DNA from 4 places in the Colwellia sp. MB02u-9 genome. Region 3 is predicted to be linked to each of the others. Evidence: predicted binding sites of a transcription regulator. Region 3 holds the regulator's gene; each other region holds the start of a gene.
The links. The regulator FNR, encoded in region 3, switches genes on or off when oxygen is low (the NO sensors DNR and NnrR bind a similar motif). The targets are predictions, from matches to a motif close to TTGATCTAGATCAA.

Region 1 (5,332 bases), on a different contig from region 3:
GATAAACAACAGATGATGTATCAAACTTACGATTTATATACTCGCTCAGCCGAAATGATGAATGGTTTTATTGCCTTGAGTCAGCAATTCATAACTCACCCGTTTAACCCTTATGCCAAGACCTTGTTAGGAAAAAGCATCAGTGCGGGGCTTGATAGTGCCTATCACTACACTAAAATTTATGACAAACAAGCTTATGATGTTAAAAACATCTTAATTGATGGCAAATCTATTGGTGTTACTGAACAGATCATTCTAAAAAAACCTTTTTGTAATTTAATTCATTTCGCACAAGATACCAATGTTAAGCAACCCAAACTATTTCTAGTGGCGCCGCTTTCAGGTCATCATGGCACTTTGTTAAAAGCCACAATAGTGCGTTTAGTTGCAGACCATGATGTTTACATTACTGATTGGCTAGATGCTAAACATGTGCCTTTATCCGAAGGAAGTTTTGGTTTTGATGATTATGTAAGTTACCTAATTGATTTTATGCATGAGATCGGTGAAAACACTCACGTATTAGCCGTTTGTCAACCTACGGTTCAGGCGTTAATAGCAACAGCGGTGATGGCTAAAGCGAAAGATCCTTGCACCCCTAAATCACTTACATTGATGGCGGGTCCTATTGATACTAGTATTAATCCTAACGAGCTTAATAGATATGCTAATAGTAAAGATTTAAGTTGGTTTGAAAATAACGTGATTATGACCGTGCCTAATCGCTTTCCAGGTGCTGGCAGAAAAGTATATCCTGGCTTTATTCAATTAGCCTCTTTTCTGTCGATGAATATAGAAAGCCATATAAAGAAACATACTGATTATATTAGCCATGTTTTTCATGGCAAAGAAGAAAAGAGAGCAAGTCACCGTGATTTTTATGATGAATACCTAGCGGTATTAGATCTTAATGGTGAGTTTTATTTAGAAACCATTGACCGAGTTTTTATTAATCAAGACCTAGCCAATGGTAAAATGACTTACCGAGGTGAACTAGTTGATTTGTCGTCAATAACTCATACTCCTTTGCATACCATTGAAGGGCGAAATGATGATATTTGTTCTTTAGGTCAAACTGAAGCCGCACAATCTTTGTGTGCTAATATTTCAGCACAAGATAAACTGCATGAAATTTTTGATGGTGTCGGTCATTTTGGCACCTTCAGTGGCTCAGCTTTTCGCAATAGAATCGCGCCTAGTATCACAAAATTTATTAAAAAATATAACTAACGGTTGTATCAGAGCAATAGTTTACTGACTAACTCAAAAGTAGGTTTGATCAAACCTACTTTCTCATCACTTGTACGTCCGTAGCCATTAAGTGGTATGTTTTAGCGCTTGAACTAATCTAATTCAATGTGCTGTAATGTAAAAAACTTTTTCTGTTACAACTCAGCCCAAGGATAAATTATATAGTGTAAATACAGCTTCGATGGACTTAAAATTACTATGCTTGACTCAAATCAGGTTAATTAATACCAAAAATCTGTACTCTTGATGGTAACGGATATAGGTAACGAATTGAGATAACTCGACTACCTTGCTACCCAACCACCATCTAATACCATAGTTTGTCCTGTCATATTTTTAGCTAGATCACTGGCTAAATAAGTCACTGAAGCACATATTTCTTCTATATCAATAAATGCTTTTTTTGGCATAGGAGCCAACATAATATTGTTAACAACTTCTTCTTCACTAATGCCATGTTCTTTTGCTGTATCAGCAATTTGTTTCTCAACGAGTGGCGTTTTTACATAGGCAGGACAAATAGTATTAATAGTAATATCTTGCTCGCCAGTTTCTAACGCAATCACTTTAGAAAAACCAATAATGCCGTGCTTGGCAGCAACATAGGCACTTTTGTATGGCGACGCGACTAAACCATGTAAAGAGCCAATATTAATAATGCGACCAAAATTATTAGCTCTCATCAAAGGTAATACCGCTTTGGTCATCATTGCGGGTCCGACTAATAATACATTAGTAATTAATTGCCATTTATCAGCTGGAAAATCTTCTAATTTAGCAACATATTGAATGCCGGCATTATTGACTAAAACATCGATACGGTTATTAAATTCATTTGCATGCGCAATAACATTATCAATATCAGCTTGAACCGTCACATCAAGCTTAAAGGCTAAGGCATCTCCTCCTGACTGGTTAATACCTTGAGCAACCTCTTGTGCCACAACTAAATTAATATCGCTAATAAGGATTTTATAACCTTGCTTAGCTAAATTTTTTGCTATTCCTAAGCCAATACCACTGACAGAACCCGTTACCAAAGCTGTTTTCTTTTGAGTCATGTTTTACTTCCCTTTATTGATTGCGTCAAATAACAACAGAATATAATGATACGCCGATAATGTTAACAAAACCATTTCATTATTGAGTGATAATTGAACTAATTGCGGTTTTATACAGCACATTCACAAAACGTTAATGTGTAGACATTATAGTAAAATAACACCGATTATTTTGGCGAAATTAATAACCAGTAAAAATTTGTTTTAGAACAATAAAGAACCACTAAAAAGTTGTTTTAAACACAAACACTGACTAAAGTTATTTAACAAGCTAGTAACATAACAGAAAGTGAAAAATGTAAAATATATACATTAAAAAAATTAACATAAAGAAATTAACATCGATTTTTTCAAACGTTAGTATGCTAGTTGTACGATAGGTGTTGGTATATTACTCACGTTTAAAATGAAAGCAGTGTTAATAAACGGATTACAAACCTCTATAGAGCCACTATAAAATACAACAAGGAGTACAAATATGGGACGCATTGCATTAGTAACAGGTGGAACACGTGGTATAGGCGAGTCTATTAGCATAATGCTAAAAGAACATGGTTACACTGTTATCGCGAATTATGCTGGCAATGATCAAGCAGCTCAAGAATTCACAGAGCGAACAGGTATTAAGTCGTTTAAATTTGACGTCAGCGATTTTGAAAGTGTAAGTAAAAGTATTCATGATATAGAGTCTGAAATCGGGTCAATCGACATTCTTGTAAATAATGCCGGTATTACTAGGGATGGCACCATGCACAGAATGGATTTTGAGCAATGGAATAAAGTTATTCAAACCAATTTATCTTCTTGTTTTAATACTTCTCGCGCTGTTATTGAAGGTATGAGAGCACGCTCATTTGGGCGCATTGTTAATATAGGATCGGTTAATGGTCAGGCAGGTCAATATGGTCAAGTGAACTATGCAGCCGCTAAATCTGGTATCCATGGTTTTACCAAAGCATTAGCGCAAGAAGGCGCTGCAAAAGGCATTACCGTCAATGCGATTGCCCCAGGTTATGTTGAAACGGATATGGTTCGAGCAGTTCCTGCTGATGTTTTAGAAAAAATTGTTAGAACAATACCGGTAGGGCGATTAGGTCAACCAGAAGATATCGCACGTTCTGTATTATTTTTAGTGGCCGATGAAGCTGGTTTTGTTACTGGCTCGACCTTATCCATTAATGGTGGTCAGCACATGTACTAATGATATACCTGCTTAACTTTAAGATGCAGATTTCAGTATGTGACAAGGGTTAGGTACACAGGTGCAGCCTAAAAAACCTGTGTAATACTTGATAAGGGTGCAGCCGTTATCTTTATATAGTAACTTGATCTGACTTGCTAGCTTAACGCTAAAACTGCATTTTGAAGTGGAAAGGATATAGAAAATATCATGTTATAACTTTTATATTATTAAAGTAGATAAACAATTATCTACTTTTTATTTTGCATATATAGCACTTTTGTCTAACTCTTTAGACTTTCTTTATTTACTTATTTACTTATTTACTTATTTGCAAAAAATTATTCGAGTTTTACATTGAGTGCTGAAATCAACATACATATGAATCCGTTAAATTAGCGAGGAAAAATTATTATGAGTGTAAATAGTGTTGTAGTGTTAAGTGCCGTGCGTTCTGCTGTTGGTACTTTTGCGGGCGGTTTAAAAGACATAGAGCCGGCTGAGTTGGCAGGACAAGTATTAGCCGAAAGTATCAAAAAGTCAGGAGTAGACGCGGAGCAATATGAATCAGTGATAGTGGGTAATACTATACCCACTGAATCCCGCTTTCCCTATGTTGCGCGAGTAGCCTCTATTCAAGCCGGCATGTCTTTAAACTCTACTGCAATGGCGCTTAATCGCTTATGCAGCTCTGGCTTGCAAGCAGTGGTGAGTTCGGCCCAAGGTATTATGTTAGGTGATCATCAGCTGGCGATTGGCGGTGGTGTTGAAAATATGTCACGTGGGGGATATTTGTCACCGGCTATGCGTGCCGGTGCGCGTATGGGGGACAGTGCCATGATTGATATGATGGTGTCGACATTAACTGACCCATTCGGCGTTGGTCACATGGGGATTACGGCTGAAAACCTAGCGACTAAATGGCATTTAAGCCGTGAAGCACAAGATGCTTACGCTGCAGAATCACACGCTCGTGCCGCTAAAGCGGTAGAAGCGGGTTATTTTAAAAGCCAGATTGTGCCAATAGAGCTTAAGAGTCGCCGCGGTAGCACTTTCTTTGAAACTGATGAACATATAAAAGCAGGCACAACGGCAGAGTTATTAGCTGGAATGCGTCCAGCATTTAAAAAAGACGGTAGCGTAACCGCAGGTAACGCCTCCGGTATAAACGATGCTGCATCCTTCTTAACGCTAGCGAGTGAAAACTATGCAAGCCATAATAATTTATCGCCAATTGCACGCATGGTTTCTTATGCAGTTGCCGGTGTTCCTAACGATGTTATGGGCGAAGGTCCTATTCCAGCCTCTAAAGCGGCATTGGCTAAAGCCGGCTTGTCTATTAATGATATGGACGTTATTGAATCCAACGAAGCCTTTGCAGCACAAGCGTTAACTGTTGCTAAAGGACTAGATTTAGACCCCCTAAAAACTAATCCAAATGGTGGCGCAATTGCTTTAGGTCACCCTATTGGTGCTTCAGGAGCAGTAATTGCCACTAAAGCCATTCACGAGCTACATCGTGTAGGTGGCAAGTATGCACTTGTTACTATGTGCATTGGTGGCGGACAAGGTATTGCCGTTATATTTGAACGTTTATAAATGTAAACTGAAGGTTTAATCGTATTAAGGGGGCAACATTGTGTTGCCCCCTTTTTATGTAAAGCGTTTATTGTGTAGCGTGACGGTTTAGATAATCGTGGTTGATTTCCAGCCACATCAGTTTTTTTGATCGCTTAAAACAAGAATGAATGCAATGGAAAAATGACCAAGCACGCTTTGAAGTACAGCAATACATATTGAGTTACATATTGAATTAGATAGTGAATTAGATAGTGATGTT
Region 2 (5,332 bases), on a different contig from region 3:
AATGCGACACTAAAGCGATACCTGCTGGCCATAAGGCAAAACCTAGCGTTAAGCCAATGGTGGGCACGAGTATTTGCGTTAAGCTAACTTCGTTAACATTGTTTAAATTAATAATCCAACCACCAATAAAGGCAAATAAGGTCATGCTTAATGCCACTACCATAGGGTGACGCGCTAAGTTAATTAAGCCTTCAAAAGGGCTAATTGCTATGCTTTCTGAAACCGGATGGCTGGGAAAGACAAAACGAACTTGGCTTTTTCCAATAGTGATAATGTCGCCAGAATGCACTTGATGTTGAATAACGTTGTCTTTACTGTCTTCAAGATAACTGCCATTCATTGAACCTTGATCATTAACTAGCCAATGTTCACCATTAAAATGCAGTTGCAGGTGATCAGCGCAAACGTGAGGGTCACTAATGATAATATCGTTATCGTAACCGCGGCCAATGCTAATGTTATTTGAGGCAAACTTGTGGCGGCTTAATAATTTATGACCATGACTGATTTCTTCAATAATTATTTCCATGAAACCGACTCCATAAATTTAGCTAGAAAGGCTAATGAGGTTTCTTGTGCCACACCTGAAATCGTAAAATGGCTGAGCAATGCGTATTGTTCGTGATCTACCGAGATGGCAATGTAGAGCACATCGTAAAGTGCGGGGAAGTCTTTATAAGCGCGGGTACAAAATACTGCTTTATTCTTAATATTACTGCTGTTGGGCGTAACGATATCATGGTGGCATTGATATTCAGTGACATCATCTTTACCGGCTTTATTACCTGGCGCGGCTTGATTTAACTGACGTTCAAAAATATGGTAAAACTTAGTGCTACCAATTTTATCTGATTCCATATAGCGGTATTCCATTTCTAACGAACCAGTAAAAAAGTCAGAAGAAATGTAAGTGTTCTCATCTAGGTCACAATTAGCAACAGCCGCCATAATTTGTGCGTCGGTTTTATCTGAGTTGGATTCACCCCAACAACGTACAAAAGGTACGTCAACGGTTGGAATTAAGCCTCGACCTAACGGTTTCAGTTGCCAGTCACTGTTCAGTATTGTGGTGATTAACTTTTTTTGATTTTGCATAAGTTGTGCAGCCATTTGCTGCTCAATACTTTCTGGTGGGCTATTTTTATAGGCCTGATAAAGCTCAAGTAGCTTGTCGTGCGGCACTAAAAAGCCAATTTGATTACCCGAAGTAGCGACATTAATACCAACAACTTCGGTATTTTTGTTAACCACTGGGCCGCCACTCATACCTGAGTTAACCGAGCCAGTAAAATGAATGCGATCATTAAATGATTCATTTTTTAAACCATTATAAGTGCCGGGCACGACTATCATGCCTAAATCATGTGGGTTACCTAATGAATATAGTTCTTCACCTTTAGTCGGGGCTTGTTGGGCAAGCTGAAAAAAGGGCATTTCAGCCGTGACTTCACGTTGCACTATGGCGAGGTCATTAATGACATCAACACTTTTTAAGGTTAATGGGGCTTGGTTACCTTGGTTGTCTAAATATTCAATCTTGTATTTATTGGGATGACGGGCAAAACCGGAAATAACATGATAATTAGTAGCAATAAGGCCACTGCTGCTAATTTGAAAACCCGAACCAATGGATGATTTTTCACCACTGGCTTTGTCAATTAAGCGAATTTGATAAAGTGATGGGGCCAGTTGTTTAAAAATTTCTTCGGCCTGCTCAGCTGCGAAACTTAATGTACTAAAGCACATAAGTAGCAGAGCAAAAATAGCTTTCATTGCATATCCTTTTGTATTATTACTTTGGGAACTGTTTGATATTTAGGCAAAGCAGAACTTGTCTGACTACCATTGTGCCAGTGTAATCAAATTTGTCATCTTTTATCCGACAATATGACTATTTTGCTTGATGCAATGCACTAGTGTAACGGGATGAAAAAAAGCCAAACTAATTTGCGCTATTTGAATGCCCGTTTAATATCCGGTTAATACCTGTAGAAGCTTATGAAACTAATAGGCGTCTATTTAAGCAATAAAAGCGTTAGATGATTAGGTTTATCACTGGCATTAATTTTTGTTCTTTTTGTCTGCAGATAAGCTAAATAAAGTCATATGGTTATTGTTCCAGATTAACTACAAGTGGCGAAATTTTTATTGGTGAAATACTCGCAATCACCCTAGCAGATTATTGTGATGAACAGCCAAATTACTCTGGTGTGTTTTAACCAACATAAGTGGCTAATAATTTAATGAAACGGGTATCAGATCAAGCTAACGTTAAAACGTTTATTTAATATCTTGTTGTCTGCTACTAGTTTTAGTATGATTAAATGATAATTGTTATCATTTAGATATAGGCTACTATGACCTTATACGAATTACCCCTTAATCAACCAGCTCATATCAGTTATTTACCGGCAAACTTTGCGTTAAGTGCGCAGTTAATTGAACAGGGCTTCGCCTTGAAAAGTGAAATATCACTAGCCCATAAAGCGCCTTTTAACGGTCCACTTGCCTTTCATTTGCATGGCACAAAAATGTGCCTGCCAGCGACCATTGCCAAGCAAATCAACATTAAGTTATTAACCAAATGATAGAACAAAATATTGCACTGGTCGGTTTTGCTAATTCAGGCAAAAGCACACTTTTTAATGCCTTGGCGGTGGCAAAACAGAAAACAGGTAACTGGACAGGTGTCACAGTTGCCGCCAAACAGCAGCAATGTCAGCTAAATAAAAAACTGACATTACTGTCTGATTTACCTGGCATTAGCTCTTTAGCGCAGCGAAGTCAGCAAAGTAAAGATCTGTCGGTTACCCATGACTTTATTAAGCAAAATCACATTGATTGTTTAATTAATGTGATTGACGCCACACAACTTAAGCGCCAGCTGTATTTAACTACACAGCTGCTTGAGCTTGGTTTGCCTATGATAGTGGTGCTAAATAAATCAGACCGTAAAGAAGCCGCTAATATAGATTTGCAAAAACTGTCTGCTCAGTTAGGTTGCCCAGTAGTTACTGAAAATAGTGTTGGAAAACATGCGGGCAAAAAAATTACTGCCGCATTACAACATATTCCTAGCCCGCGGGTCGCTGGGCATTTATTGACCCTACCCGAAGCATTAGCTGATTACTCAGGCATGCCACTTGAATTAGAACGCCAAGCTTGCGGCAACACACCAGGCTGCCAATCAACTGATAAAAAGGCTATGGCGGTCATGCAAGCAAGGTATGACTTTATTTATCAACTGGTTGCTGACGTGGTTACTGCCCCCAGTAATAATGCTCAATTTAGTGACAAGTTAGACCGTTGGATGTTGCATCCAGTTTTAGGTGTACCGATTTTTTTAGTGATGATGTACTTGCTCTTCATGTTTGCGATTAATGTTGGCGGTGCTTTTATTGATTTTTTTGATATTTTAGCGGGCGCAATATTTGTTGATTATCCACAACACTTTTTAAGCGCATTTAACTTACCCGCCTGGCTAAGTACTATTATAAGTGGTGTCGGTTTAGGTATTCAAACCGTGGCAACATTTATTCCTATTATCGCCAGTTTGTTTATTGGTTTGTCACTGCTAGAAAGTAGTGGTTATTTAGCCCGAGCTGCATTTGTGGTTGATGCCGCGATGCAAAAAATTGGTTTGCCGGGTAAAGCCTTTGTGCCATTAATTGTTGGTTTTGGTTGTACCGTGCCGGCGGTGATGGCAGCGCGCATTTTGGATAATGAAAGAGAAAGAATCACCACCATAATGATGTCGCCATTTATGTCTTGCGGCGCTAGATTACCGGTTTATGCCTTATTTGCGGCAGCTTTCTTTCCAGAGTCAGGGCAAAACTTAGTATTCTTGTTGTACCTTATTGGCATTGCTGCTGCGGTATTGACTGGGCTGATGTTAAAGAAAACCATTTTAATGGGTAAAAACTCTATTAATATTATGGAATTACCTTTGTATGAATGGCCAAAACTGTCATATTTGTTGAAACGGGTATGGCAACGCACACGCTCTTTTATTGTTGGCGCGGGTAAAACCATCATAGTGGTGGTTTGTGTTTTAAACTTCTTTAATTCTTTAGGCACAGACGGTGAATTTGGTCATCATGACACGCAAGACTCTTTGCTAAGTAAAAGTGCGCAGGTGCTAACACCCTTGCTTGCGCCAATGGGGGTTAAAGAAGATAACTGGCAAGCCAGTGTTGGTATTATTACTGGGCTATTTGCAAAAGAGGCGTTAGTGGCTACTTTTAATAGTTTATATTCACCGGTTTCACAAGCGCCAACAGCACCCGATTCTATGCCGGTATTATGGCAGCAAGCGCTAGCCAGTATTAGCGATAATTTACAAGGCATAGCAGCAGATGATCCCTTAGGTACTGACATTGGTGATGTGTCTAGCGTAGAAGTTGCTGCACAAGCACAAGGCGTTGAACAAAGTACCATTACCATTATGCAAGCCGCTTTTGCGGGTAAAATTGGCGCATTTTGTTATTTGCTTTTTATTTTACTTTATACGCCATGTGCGGCGGCAATGGGGGCAATTAAAAATGAAGTGGGTACACGTTGGGCAATGTTTGCCGCATTATGGAGTTTTACGTTAGCCTACTTATCGGCAGCAGGATGTTACCAACTTGCGGTGTTTTCATCACAACCTGTTCACTCGTTCATCAGTATTGTTGTGATCATGGCAGTATTTTTTAGTATATATTACGGTTTAAAACGAGCAGGTAAAAACATTCTGACCATACCTACGTTGGTTTCTTATCGTTAACACTCAGGCCTTTAATTATCGTTAAGTAATCAATTCGACTGATATAGCACCTGATAACGCTATCTTTGCACAACATAGCGTTATTTATCTTGTCGAACATTACTAAACAGCTTAGGCTATATTGAATCTTAGTTGTAAAAAGCAGTATTGAAAATATGGATAACATACAAGCAAAGCGTTATTTACTGAATAAAACTGAAACTATTGAATATACTCCATTTGGTCCTGATGTGAGTGTTTTTAAAGTAAAGCATAAAATGTTTGCGACATTATCGCTAGGCAAAGGTAATGAAAAAGGCACTAATGGTAAAATGGCAGGGCATTATTGCATCAACTTAAAATGTGACCCTGACGAAGCCGTTATGCTACGTGATGTTTTTGATGCGGTTATACCAGGCTACCATATGAACAAAACGCAATGGAATACGGTTATTTTAGATGGTTCAATTCCACAAGGTGAAGTTGAACGCATGATTGATAATTCCTATATGCTAGTAGTAAACAAGATGCCCAAGCAAGACCAGCAGTCGCTGCTAATGCCTTTATAAAATTAACATTAGCGCTAAA
Region 3 (5,332 bases):
GGCTGTACTGATATCCGCTTTACCTGTTGTAATGTCCGGTGAATCTGAATTTAGCTTTATCGCTATCGCATTTTTCTTATTTTGTTTAGCTTACATAGTGCCGTTGTTTTATAACGTAAAGGGAATTTTATACCGAGAAATATTTGGTTTACAGATGGAAATAGCCGCTGATCAAACCAAGACCATAAATGACACCTTTTCGGCCTGATTTACCGTATGTTTTCAGTAAATGAGACTAAAAATAATGCTATAAGGAGCTATTAGCTTGACGATATTTAATAAGCAAAACCTTTTAGGTTTTATTTTTTTAGTTTTGCTGAGTGTGGGTTTAATCGCACCCTTTACCTTCTTACCTTTGCCTGAAAGTACGCCGACTGAAGAGCCAGTGCCGGTAGCACCGAAAGCGGTTAAGAAGGTCATTAAAATAGTTGAGCAACCGTTACACACGGTCACTTTACCCGACTTTGCTAAAATTCGTGATGTAAAAGAGAAGAAACGTCGTTTTTTTGCTTTTATTAAACCCGCAGTACAGGCTGAAAATAAAAAAATACTGATCTTGCGTGCTGAAGTGGCGCGCTTAATTGCGCAATTAAGCTTAGAACAGCCCTTTAGTGCGGAAGAACACACTTTAGTAAGCAGTTTGAGCAAAAAATATAAAGTCAGTGAAAAATTTTCTCTGTTAAGACAATTATATGAATTACAGCTTAAAATTGACATTATTCCATTAGCCCTTGTTTTAGTGCAAGCGGCCAATGAATCTGCTTGGGGAACCTCTCGTTTTGCTCGAATAGGCTTAAACTTTTTTGGTGTGTGGTGTTATAGGGAAGGTTGCGGCATGGTGCCAGGTAGCCGTAATACCGGCGCTAAGCATGAAGTCGCCGCTTATAGCTCTATTAGTTTAGGTGTCGCACGTTATTTGCACAATATTAATACTAACGGTGCCTATACGGTATTTAGATCGATTAGAGGCCAATTACGTGATCAAAACCAACCGCTAGCGCCAGAAATTCTTGCAACAGGATTAATGCGTTATTCTGAACGTGGCATAGATTATGTGTTGGAATTAACTGATATGATCCGCCATAATCGACATTACTTCGCGCTATATAATAAATAAGCGCTATGTAAATGTGCTATTCCTAATTTAGGTATAAAAATAGATTTATAAATAAATTCAAATATCATGTCGGTTAAAAAAATTTCGCTTGAATTGCTTTGAAAAAGTAGTACTTCCTCAGTTTTTTATCAGCAAAAGTAATACCTCTAACTTAATAATAGCCTTATTATTATGCTATCACAGGTAACCGTTTTACATTATTTACCTTAAGGACATTATCGTCATATACTTTTGGCTAAAGGCTGTTAAAACTTCAGCGCATAATCTAGTTTAAGTTATTAAACAAGAAAAGTTGAACTAGGCGTTTAATGACCCAATTCAACTTTATGCTAGTGATGTTAGCTGATATTAATCAACATCAAGTGGTGAAATGTAACCATCGGGTTTTAATGCTAATACATCACAATTAAGCCTATCAATAACATGCTCTGCGGTGTTACCAATTAGCGCTGCCGATAAACCGGTACGGCCAATAGTACCAAGAATGACTAATTCTGCATCTAATTCAGCCGCTATGCTTTGAATGATATCTTCCGGTAAACCCTCTTTAATATGGGTGTTTTCTGGCGCAATATTAAAGGCAGTTGCATGTGCTAACATCGCTTTTTGATGATATTTTAACATCGAGCGATTATAATCACTGGCATTAAACTCTGGGATTTCTATGGCGATATTTACTGGCGTTCCCGGGAATGAGTTAACTAGGTGTAAATTAGCTTTCATGACTTGGGTCAGCTGTTTAGCTTCTGCAGTGATTTTGTTATTAAGTGCTTTATGTTCTTCCTCTTCACTACCAATGTTTAACGCCGCAAGAATATTACCGTTATCAGGCCACAAATGCTCTTTCACGAGTAAAACAGGGCAAGGACATTTGCGCAGAATATGCCAATCGGTAGGCGTAAATATCACAGATTTGAATTTGTCGTGTTGATGAGTCCCTTTAATGACAATGTCATAACCATTATTGAGTACTTGAGCAATAATTTGCTCAAAGGGACGGTTATGCCATATAACCCGACAATCGATAGAAATTCCGCTTAAATCAAGATCAGCGAGTAAAGACTCTAGCCATTGAGTGCGATCATTAATAACTGATTGGCGCATGGCTTCACGCTCATCACTTGACAGCATGGTGGTCATTTCATAAGAAAAATCATAGATGGTCAAAAATGCGGTAATGCTAGCACCTGTTTTACGTGCTAATTCTATCGCTCGATTTACCGCTTTCTGCTCTTCTGTTGTTGGGTCAACAATCGCGAGTATTTTTTGATACTTTTCCATGGCTAATTCCTTTATCAATTGTCTACTAGTGTTATAACAATAGTCTACTTTGAGGCAATAATAGTTGTCTTAAATCAAATTATTATGCTATCGGTGATAAATAATATTTCACGCTAAGCATAGCGTGAAATACCTTAATAAGGCAATGTAGAAAAGCAGGTGTTAGCGTGACATTAAAGTGCGGCGCATGCGTTTAATTTGTCGAAACTTAAAATAGTAATGAGTTTACCATCAACGGCAATTAAACCATTTTTATGAAAGCGGTTAAGCAAACGGCTGATGGTTTCAACCGTTAAACCAATATAGTTACCAATATCACTGCGGGTCATAGATAAACGAAACTCAGATGGAGATAAACCACGGGCATGGTAACGAATACTTAAGGTACTGATAAATGTTGCTAGTCGTTGCTCGGCATTTTTACGATTAAGTAATGTTAGCATTTCTTGATCTTCACGGATCTCAGTACTCATCATACGTAAAATTTGTTTTTTTAATTTTGGCATGCTGTTCGATAAATTATCGAGCGTATTGTAAGGGATCTCACAAACCATTGAGGTTTCTAGCGCTTTAGCGAAACTTGGATGTTGAGCATTGGCAATAGCATCAAAGCCAAGCAAATCACCCGCTAAATGAAAACCAGTAATTTGTTCTTCACCGTGTTTACTAATGGTGTAGGTTTTAAATGTGCCCGAACGTATGGCGTAAAGCGCATGCATGGGTTGACCGTCGTTAAATATTTGCTCACCTTTATGGATCGGCAGCTTACGGTCGATAATATTATCTAACGTTTCTAACTCTTTATCATTGAGAGAAAAGGGTAAGCATAATTCACTAAGACTACAGTTTTGGCAGTGAATATGTTGATGAATAGTGCATGATTTATAACTCATAATATCCTTTAAAATTTTTCATGATGTACGCATGAATTTTTCCATGATTTTTTATATATATAATGTCCATATCAGGCACTTTATATATATAAAATAAGTATAGTATAGATGCCGTATGAAATCACTAAGCTGGCTGCTATCTTTCTAAATAGTGTATGACTCAATAATGATTTAATACTTATGGTGCCTAGTGATACTGAAAGTAAGGCAGGCAAGGTGCCTAGTCCAAAGAAAAACATGATCAAGGCACCATCAAGGGCATCGGCACTAGCCAATGCCCAAGTTAGTGTAGAATATACCAAGCCACAAGGTAACCAGCCCCATAGTGCGCCTAAAGCGAAAGCACTTTGTACGTTTTTAATGGGAATAAATTTTTTAGTCTGTGGTGCTATGTAGCGCCAAATATTTTTACCTAAATGTTCGACGCGGCTTAACCACATAAACCACTGGCCTAAATACAAACCTAATAAGATAAGAAAAACACCCGCAATAGTTTTTAACAACGAAACAGGTAATCCGATATTTTTGGTCGCCATTGAGCTAGTGAATGCGACAAGAGCGCCAATAAGACTATAAGAGGCGATACGACCCAAGTTATAGGCCAATATAATGGCGTATTTTTTATGACGAGAGGTATCAGAAATCGCCGTCGTCAGCATGGTGCTAATACCACCACACATCACTATACAATGGCCTGAGCCTAATAATCCGATGATAAATGCGGAGAAAAAATCAAGGCTCATAAACTATTTTTTGACCTTTGCGTCTGCTTGCTCTTGTGAGGTGTTTGTTTTGTCTATCTGTGTTGTTATTGGCGTAGCATTATTGCTTTGATGGATGCTTTTTTTATCATGATCATCTTCAAATAAAATGCTCATGCCTTGCTTTTCTAAATCATCAAATTGCTCAGTTTTTACCGCCCAAAAAAAGAGATAAATACCAATAGCGGTAAGTAAAATAGCAATGGGAATTAATACGTATATCACACTCATTTTTTTAATAACCTTAAAGAATTACTTACCACTAGTATTGAACTGGCCGACATGCCAATGACTGCCATATATGGCGCTATATAGCCCATAACCGCTAATGGCAATACAATGGCATTATAACTAAAAGCCCAAAGGTAATTTTGCTTTATAATTCGCGCAGTATTTAACGATACCTGTCGCAGTGTTTGCACACCTTTGAGTTTATTGTTCAGTAATATCACATCCGCACCGCTTTTAGCAATATCAGTACCACTGCCCATGGCAATGGACAAATGCGCCGCGCCCAATACTGGGGTATCGTTTACGCCATCACCTATCATAGCTACAGCATGCGAGGCTTGCTGTAGTTTAATCGCGTTGACTTTGTCTTGTGCAGACAAATCTGCTTGTACGCTATTAAGGTGCAGCTTTGCTTGTAATTTATCACAGCCTTGTTGATGATCACCCGATAACATGACAGTTTTAATGTTTTCATGATGTAAAAAATCAATTAATGCCTTGGCATCTTCACGCAGACCATCATGTAAATAAAATTCAGCAACTAAGTTATCATCTTGCATTAATACGCACTGCGCACTGTTGTCATTATGACTGAGCAGCCATGAGTTTTTACCAATTCTGTAATGCTGATTATTAACCTCACCAGAAATACCAGCACCTGGCGCAACCACCACTTGAGTTGCTGTTTGGCTAAAATCACGAAACTGGCTAAAGGCTTTTGCTAGGGGGTGAGCAGAGTGTGCCTCTAACGCCGCCGCAATAGCCAACACTTGTTGTTGCCCATATGGAGTGTTTTTATCTGCAAATGCGCCATAAGTTTTGACTGCTGTAATGGTAAATTCACCCGTCGTTAAGGTGCCGGTTTTATCAAAAGCCATCACCTCAATTTCAGGCATAGTTTCTAGCACATGTGCTGATTTAATCATGATCCCTTCACGGTTAAGGCGAGTGGTTGCACAAGTTAATGCCGTAGGTGTTGCTAATGACAGAGCACAGGGACAAGTTACCACTAAAACAGATAAGGTGATCCAAAATGCTTCTGCGGGTTG
Region 4 (5,332 bases), on a different contig from region 3:
TTAGGTAAGTGGTGCAACCAAAAGTGATTGTCAAAATGTAAATCGAGTATGGTTCCATCCATATCAAGTAAAACAGTTGAAATTTTTGACCAATCAAGCATAGATTTTTCCCTAGAAACACGTTTATTATAGGAGCATACCAAAGAGGTTTGGTTATGTATTCAACGTTATCGTGTTAAGGTTAAACTTTAGTTTTTTCAACGTTGCATTCTCAGTTAAGTTGTTGCAATAAAGGCCGTTATGACAACAAAAAAAGTACTACCGCAAATTACCGCACGCAAGCAAGTTGCTAAAAGTCGTTTATTTTCGATTGAACAAGTCGACCTAACTTTTACCAATGGCGAAAAACGTGAATATGAACGTATGTCTGGCAAAGGCAGAGGGGCGGTGATGATTGTACCTATGCTAGATCAACATACCATGTTACTAGTACGTGAGTACTGTGGCGGCACTCACACTTATGAACTCGGCTTTCCCAAGGGGCTGATTGATGCTGGCGAAAGTGCGGCAGAGGCAGCTAATCGAGAATTAAAAGAAGAAGTGGGCTACGGTGCTCAAACATTAACCTCAATACATACCGTTGCCATGGCGCCCGCATTTTTTGATGCCAGCATGACCATTTTTCTCGCGGAAAATCTTTATACTGAAAAGCTGCTCGGTGATGAGCCCGAAGCGTTAGAATTAATACCTTGGCCGTTAGCCGATTATCGGCAGTTGATGCAAGAGCCAGATTTCAATGAAGCACGCAGTATTGCCGCGCTATTATTAGTAAAAGATCACTTAGGAGGTATTTTATGAGCCCAGAAAAATTATTGTCAGTAGCACTTGAAAGTGCCAAAAAAGCGGGACAAGAAGTCGCGAGTTACTATAAGCATGGCAACTATACGGCTGAAATGAAGGAAGATAATAGCCCAGTGACCAGTGCTGATATGGCGGCAAATGACATTCTAATGGACGAACTAAGAAGGCTAACACCTGATATTCCCATTATTTCTGAAGAAGTGGGGGCATTAGCACTTGCTCAGCGCAGCAAATGGTCACGCTATTGGCTATTAGACCCTATTGATGGAACCGGTGAGTTTATTGCTGGCAGTGGCGATTTCGCTGTCAATGTTGCTTTAGTGGAAAATGGCTGGCCAACTATTGGTGTTATCCATGCACCTGATCATCAATTAACCTACTATGGCCAAAATAATTTAGGCGCATTTAAAGAAAATGATAGCGGTAGTCATCAAATACAAGTAGCAAAATATGATGGCCAGCGCCGAATTAAAGTCGCGATTAGTCGTCGCCAAGATATTAACTTAATGGGGCAGTATTTAAATGATAAATACGACTTCGACCATGTTGCTTTAGGCAGCTGCTCGCTAAAAAATTGCTTAATTGCCGAAGGTGGTGCTGATTGTTATTTACGGGTTGGGCCAACAGGTGAGTGGGACACTGGCGCTAGCCATTGTATCATTGAACAAGCGGGTGGCAGTATTATCGACAGTGAATTTAAGCCATTAACTTATAATCAACGTAAAACTTTAATGCAGCCTGATTTTTTATCTTTAGGGAATAAAGAGATCCCTTGGCATGATATTATTAAGCCGCACAGAACAACACGCTAACAATCAATAAGAGCCTAAGCAAAGAGTTAACATACTTATTTGCTTTTTAGGCATAAAGGTCAAGGCGAAAGCCTGACATAGATGGAGAACAGAATGCGCCAAACAGCTTTAATGTTAATTACCCTACTTGTGGCTACAATCAGTTTACCTGCTTTAGCTACATGGAAACTCGACAATTCAAGTTCACTACTTAGTTTTACTTCGGTGAAGAAATCGGCTATTGCTGAAAATCACAGTTTTGCAAAACTTGCAGGCGATATTGACGCAAAATCACAGGTGACTATTAGTGTTGACCTAGCTAGCGTAAATACCAATATTGCCATCCGCGATGAGCGAATGAAAAAATTCCTTTTTGAAACTGACAAATATAGCTCAGCAAATTTTACGACTCAGTTGGATAAAGAATTAATTAACACTTTAAAAACTGGCCAAAATCAACAACTCAGTCTTAGCGGAACACTTGATTTTCATGGTCTACAACAAGTAGTCATTATTGATGTTAGTGTTGTTAAGCTAAGCGCAGATAAAATATTGGTCAACACGATAAAGCCATTTTTTATTAAAGCGGATGCTTTTAGTGTCGTTGCGGGCATTAATAAACTTAAAGAGTTAGCGTCTCTACCGAGTATTGATTATGTCGTGCCGGTAAGTTTTTCAGTTACCTTTACTCGTTAAATTAAAGGTCGTTAAGTTTAAAGGTCGTTAAGTCTACACTTGGCTAAGTGCAACATTCGTTAAGTTGACACAGCATTACTCTTTATCAAAGGCACTTAATCAGTGCCTTTTTCATTGCAATAAACTGTAGGTACATTTTTCTTAAGCGCTTTCGTCACTGTCTTCAACCAATTGATCTGTCGGTAAAATATTAACTGTCTCATGTAGTTCTGAGTAGACCAATAGGGCAGACCCTTGGGTTAATTGCTGACGCACTTGGGTGATTTTATCACTGAGTGATACATCTTCACTACCATACTCAGTACCTTCTCGAAGGACAAAGTTCTCAATAATGGCGTTTAAAGTCTCGGTTGATAATTGTTCTAATGGAATGATCATAAATATCTCGTGAAAAATTCAGGTATACGCTGCTCAAGCCAAAATTGTGGCTTAAGTGGATTTTTACCGGTAATGAAGCCAACATGGCCACCATGAGCACTAATTTCAAAGGTTAATTGCTCTGGTAGAACACCAATAGCTGTGGTGTTTTCATGGCATAAAAAGGGGTCATCGCTCGCGTGAATGATTAAGCATGGTGTGGTTATCTGTTGAAGTACATCTCGACCGCTTGCTTGTTGATAATAGTGATTGGCATCGCGAAAGCCATTAACTGGGGCGGTGATCATTTGATCAAACTCTCGAATAGAGCGAACCTTGTCTAAATGGTTTCTGTCTATATTATTGAGTAAATCTGCATTTATTTTTTCAATGGTGCTGGCTCTAAGCATATCAACTAGGTACTTTTGATAAACGCGCGAAAAGCCTTGATTAATTCTGTCGCAGCAACTTGATAGGTCAAGTGGAGCACAAATTACACCGGCGGCTTGATAGATATTTTGTTTTTGTTCTGCCAAATATTTGGTTAATACATTACCCCCCAATGAAAAGCCTATAATCGCTTTTTTTGCGGTAGGATAAGTATCAGCAAGATATTGACTAAAGTAGTCAACATCACAAGTTTGACCACTATGATAAGACTTTGCCATACGATTGGGTCGGCCACTGCAACCGCGAAAATGCATTAAAACACCTATCCAACCTTGCGCTTTAATTGCAGATAACATGCCTTTAGCATAATGACTGTTTTTTGAACCTTCTAAGCCATGTAATACGGCGACAATGGGCCGAGAGCACGAAGGGCTAACTTTTTCGGTCCACGCCAAATCTACAAAGTCACCATCGGGTAACTCTAACGTTTCATTTGTGGTGTTAATGGTGTGACCACGCCTAAAAAACTTAGCGGCAATGGTTTGGCAGTGAGGGTTTTTAAGCCACCAAGCAGGGCTGAAAGAACTTTTGGTAAACATAACGTGGTAATAGTGTGTAATGCAAAAAATTATTGTACGTTAAAACACTGTGGATGCCCAATGTTTAGCCATCAATGTACAAGCTTATTAAGCTTAGCGCAGAGTAAAAAATCAAGGCTGAGCCGATAGCATTGATCTTGTTATATGTTGAATCTATATACCTTGACTGTACTCTTGCTAGATTTACTTTTCATCTTCACTAATATGCTTTAAAAAATAATAGACATAAAAACCACATATACCCAGTAAAACCGCTAAGCCAATAAAAGAATAAAGCACAACAGGGTCGTTGATTAGCATATTTAAAACGTTCATAACTGACTCCAAAAAACATCAAAATAGTAAAAAAATTAGATAACTATTGTAAATAATAACTCAGTACTACTTATTGATTTAGATCACATTCATTGCCATTGTATGCTGTGAATATGATGGCTAGTAATGGAGGCTAGCATTGACTTTAGGTATGGATTTTAGGTATTGATTTCAGGTATGGTTTTTTATGAATAGTAAGAAACAAGCAGTTTAGAGTTTAACTTTTTTATCGCTGAGGTTACTGACTTTTGTCATTAAATAAACCGTTAGATAAATAACTGACTGAAAGGCAAAAATAAACCCGCTAACGTTTGTTGCGGGTTTATTTTTTTATTGCAGCCGGTCAACAATAGGTTATTGTTAACTGGCTAATACAGACGAATTTTTTCGCCTAACGGTTTTGCTCTATTAGCGCTTGCCTTAATTTCAGCTCTCTTTGTTGTATTATGTTGCGCTGAAGAGTATCGGCTTTTTCACGGCTGATTTTAATTTCTTCTACCGTTAACTTATGCTCGTCCATATCGCGACTTTTTTCTGCTATACGATAGCCATTTCTAGCGGCAATAATATTCCAGATGTACGACATCTCTGTACTTTTAGCGACCCCTTTGCCGTCAAAATACATTAAGGCGAGGTTAAATTGCGCTAGTGCGTAGTTTTGATCCGCGGCCTTTTGATACCAGCGCGATGCTTGCAAATAATCTTGTGGTACACCGCTGCCATTATAAATCATCACCCCTAAGTTAAATTGTGCGCGAGGTAAGCCTTTTTTTGCCGCTTTTTCCATTAAGGTATAAGCGGTGTTTAGATCTTTTTTAACGACTTCACCCTCACTATATAACAAAGAAAGGTCAAACAAAGCATCTGAATAATTTTGTGACGCCGCCAAATGAAATAATTCCACTGCTTTTGTTGGATTTTTCATCACGCCGTAACCATTTAAATAAACTAAGCCCATTTGATATTGAGCAGGTGCATATCCTTCTGCTACTAAAGGCTCAAATTGAGCTATTGCGGCGTTAAACTCACCACGATTAAGATCGTATATGCCTAAATCTAAATCTGCGCTGTATGCAAAGTTCTGAGCAAATAGGGCAATACTAAGTACGAGTAAGGTCAATTTTTTCATTTTAATGTCCTATAGTCTGGTGTTGTCGCCATTAAACGCAATGACAAGGTATGTTGCTGCAATGTGTAATTCATAATGTGTTAAGTGTAGCAATAAATTTATAATGCTTGCGACATTATCTCTTCAATTTGCTCTTCAAGGTCAAGCCATTGTATTTCATTGGCCTCTAAGTCTTGTGTCAGCTTTGCTTGGCGTTTCAGTAGTTCGGTCAATTTGGCTTTATGCTCAGCTTGATAAATGTCACTGTCTGCTAA

Region 1: the regulator FNR is predicted to act here: its motif matches at 2,512-2,525, upstream of phbB (acetoacetyl-CoA reductase).
Region 2: the regulator FNR is predicted to act here: its motif matches at 2,114-2,127, upstream of H4J65_RS04320 (FeoA family protein).
Region 4: the regulator FNR is predicted to act here: its motif matches at 4,023-4,036, upstream of H4J65_RS04705 (DUF3149 domain-containing protein).

The regions. Positions count from the first base shown of each region.
Region 1 is NZ_JACGVF010000091.1:98,995-104,326, reverse strand. It holds gene H4J65_RS07545 (polyhydroxyalkanoate depolymerase) at 13-1,230, shown strand; gene H4J65_RS07540 (3-hydroxybutyrate dehydrogenase) at 1,536-2,312, opposite strand; gene phbB (acetoacetyl-CoA reductase) at 2,791-3,513, shown strand; gene bktB (beta-ketothiolase BktB) at 3,907-5,091, shown strand.
Region 2 is NZ_JACGVF010000070.1:160,616-165,947, forward strand. It holds gene H4J65_RS04310 (FHA domain-containing protein) at 1-529, opposite strand, end outside; gene H4J65_RS04315 (serine protease) at 520-1,773, opposite strand; gene H4J65_RS04320 (FeoA family protein) at 2,358-2,588, shown strand; gene feoB (ferrous iron transport protein B) at 2,585-4,765, shown strand; gene H4J65_RS04330 (MmcQ/YjbR family DNA-binding protein) at 4,921-5,313, shown strand.
Region 3 is NZ_JACGVF010000095.1:14,166-19,497, reverse strand. It holds gene H4J65_RS11275 (hypothetical protein) at 1-208, shown strand, start outside; gene H4J65_RS11270 (glucosaminidase domain-containing protein) at 266-1,117, shown strand; gene uspE (universal stress protein UspE) at 1,466-2,398, opposite strand; gene fnr (fumarate/nitrate reduction transcriptional regulator Fnr) at 2,572-3,291, opposite strand; gene H4J65_RS11255 (sulfite exporter TauE/SafE family protein) at 3,372-4,034, opposite strand; gene ccoS (cbb3-type cytochrome oxidase assembly protein CcoS) at 4,038-4,283, opposite strand; gene H4J65_RS11245 (heavy metal translocating P-type ATPase) at 4,280-5,332, opposite strand, start outside.
Region 4 is NZ_JACGVF010000071.1:23,202-28,533, reverse strand. It holds gene yrfG (GMP/IMP nucleotidase) at 1-101, opposite strand, end outside; gene nudE (ADP compounds hydrolase NudE) at 241-798, shown strand; gene cysQ (3'(2'),5'-bisphosphate nucleotidase CysQ) at 795-1,613, shown strand; gene H4J65_RS04720 (YceI family protein) at 1,707-2,288, shown strand; gene H4J65_RS04715 (YheU family protein) at 2,430-2,666, opposite strand; gene H4J65_RS04710 (hydrolase) at 2,663-3,634, opposite strand; gene H4J65_RS04705 (DUF3149 domain-containing protein) at 3,818-3,949, opposite strand; gene H4J65_RS04700 (tetratricopeptide repeat protein) at 4,341-5,078, opposite strand; gene H4J65_RS04695 (ATP-binding cassette domain-containing protein) at 5,177-5,332, opposite strand, start outside.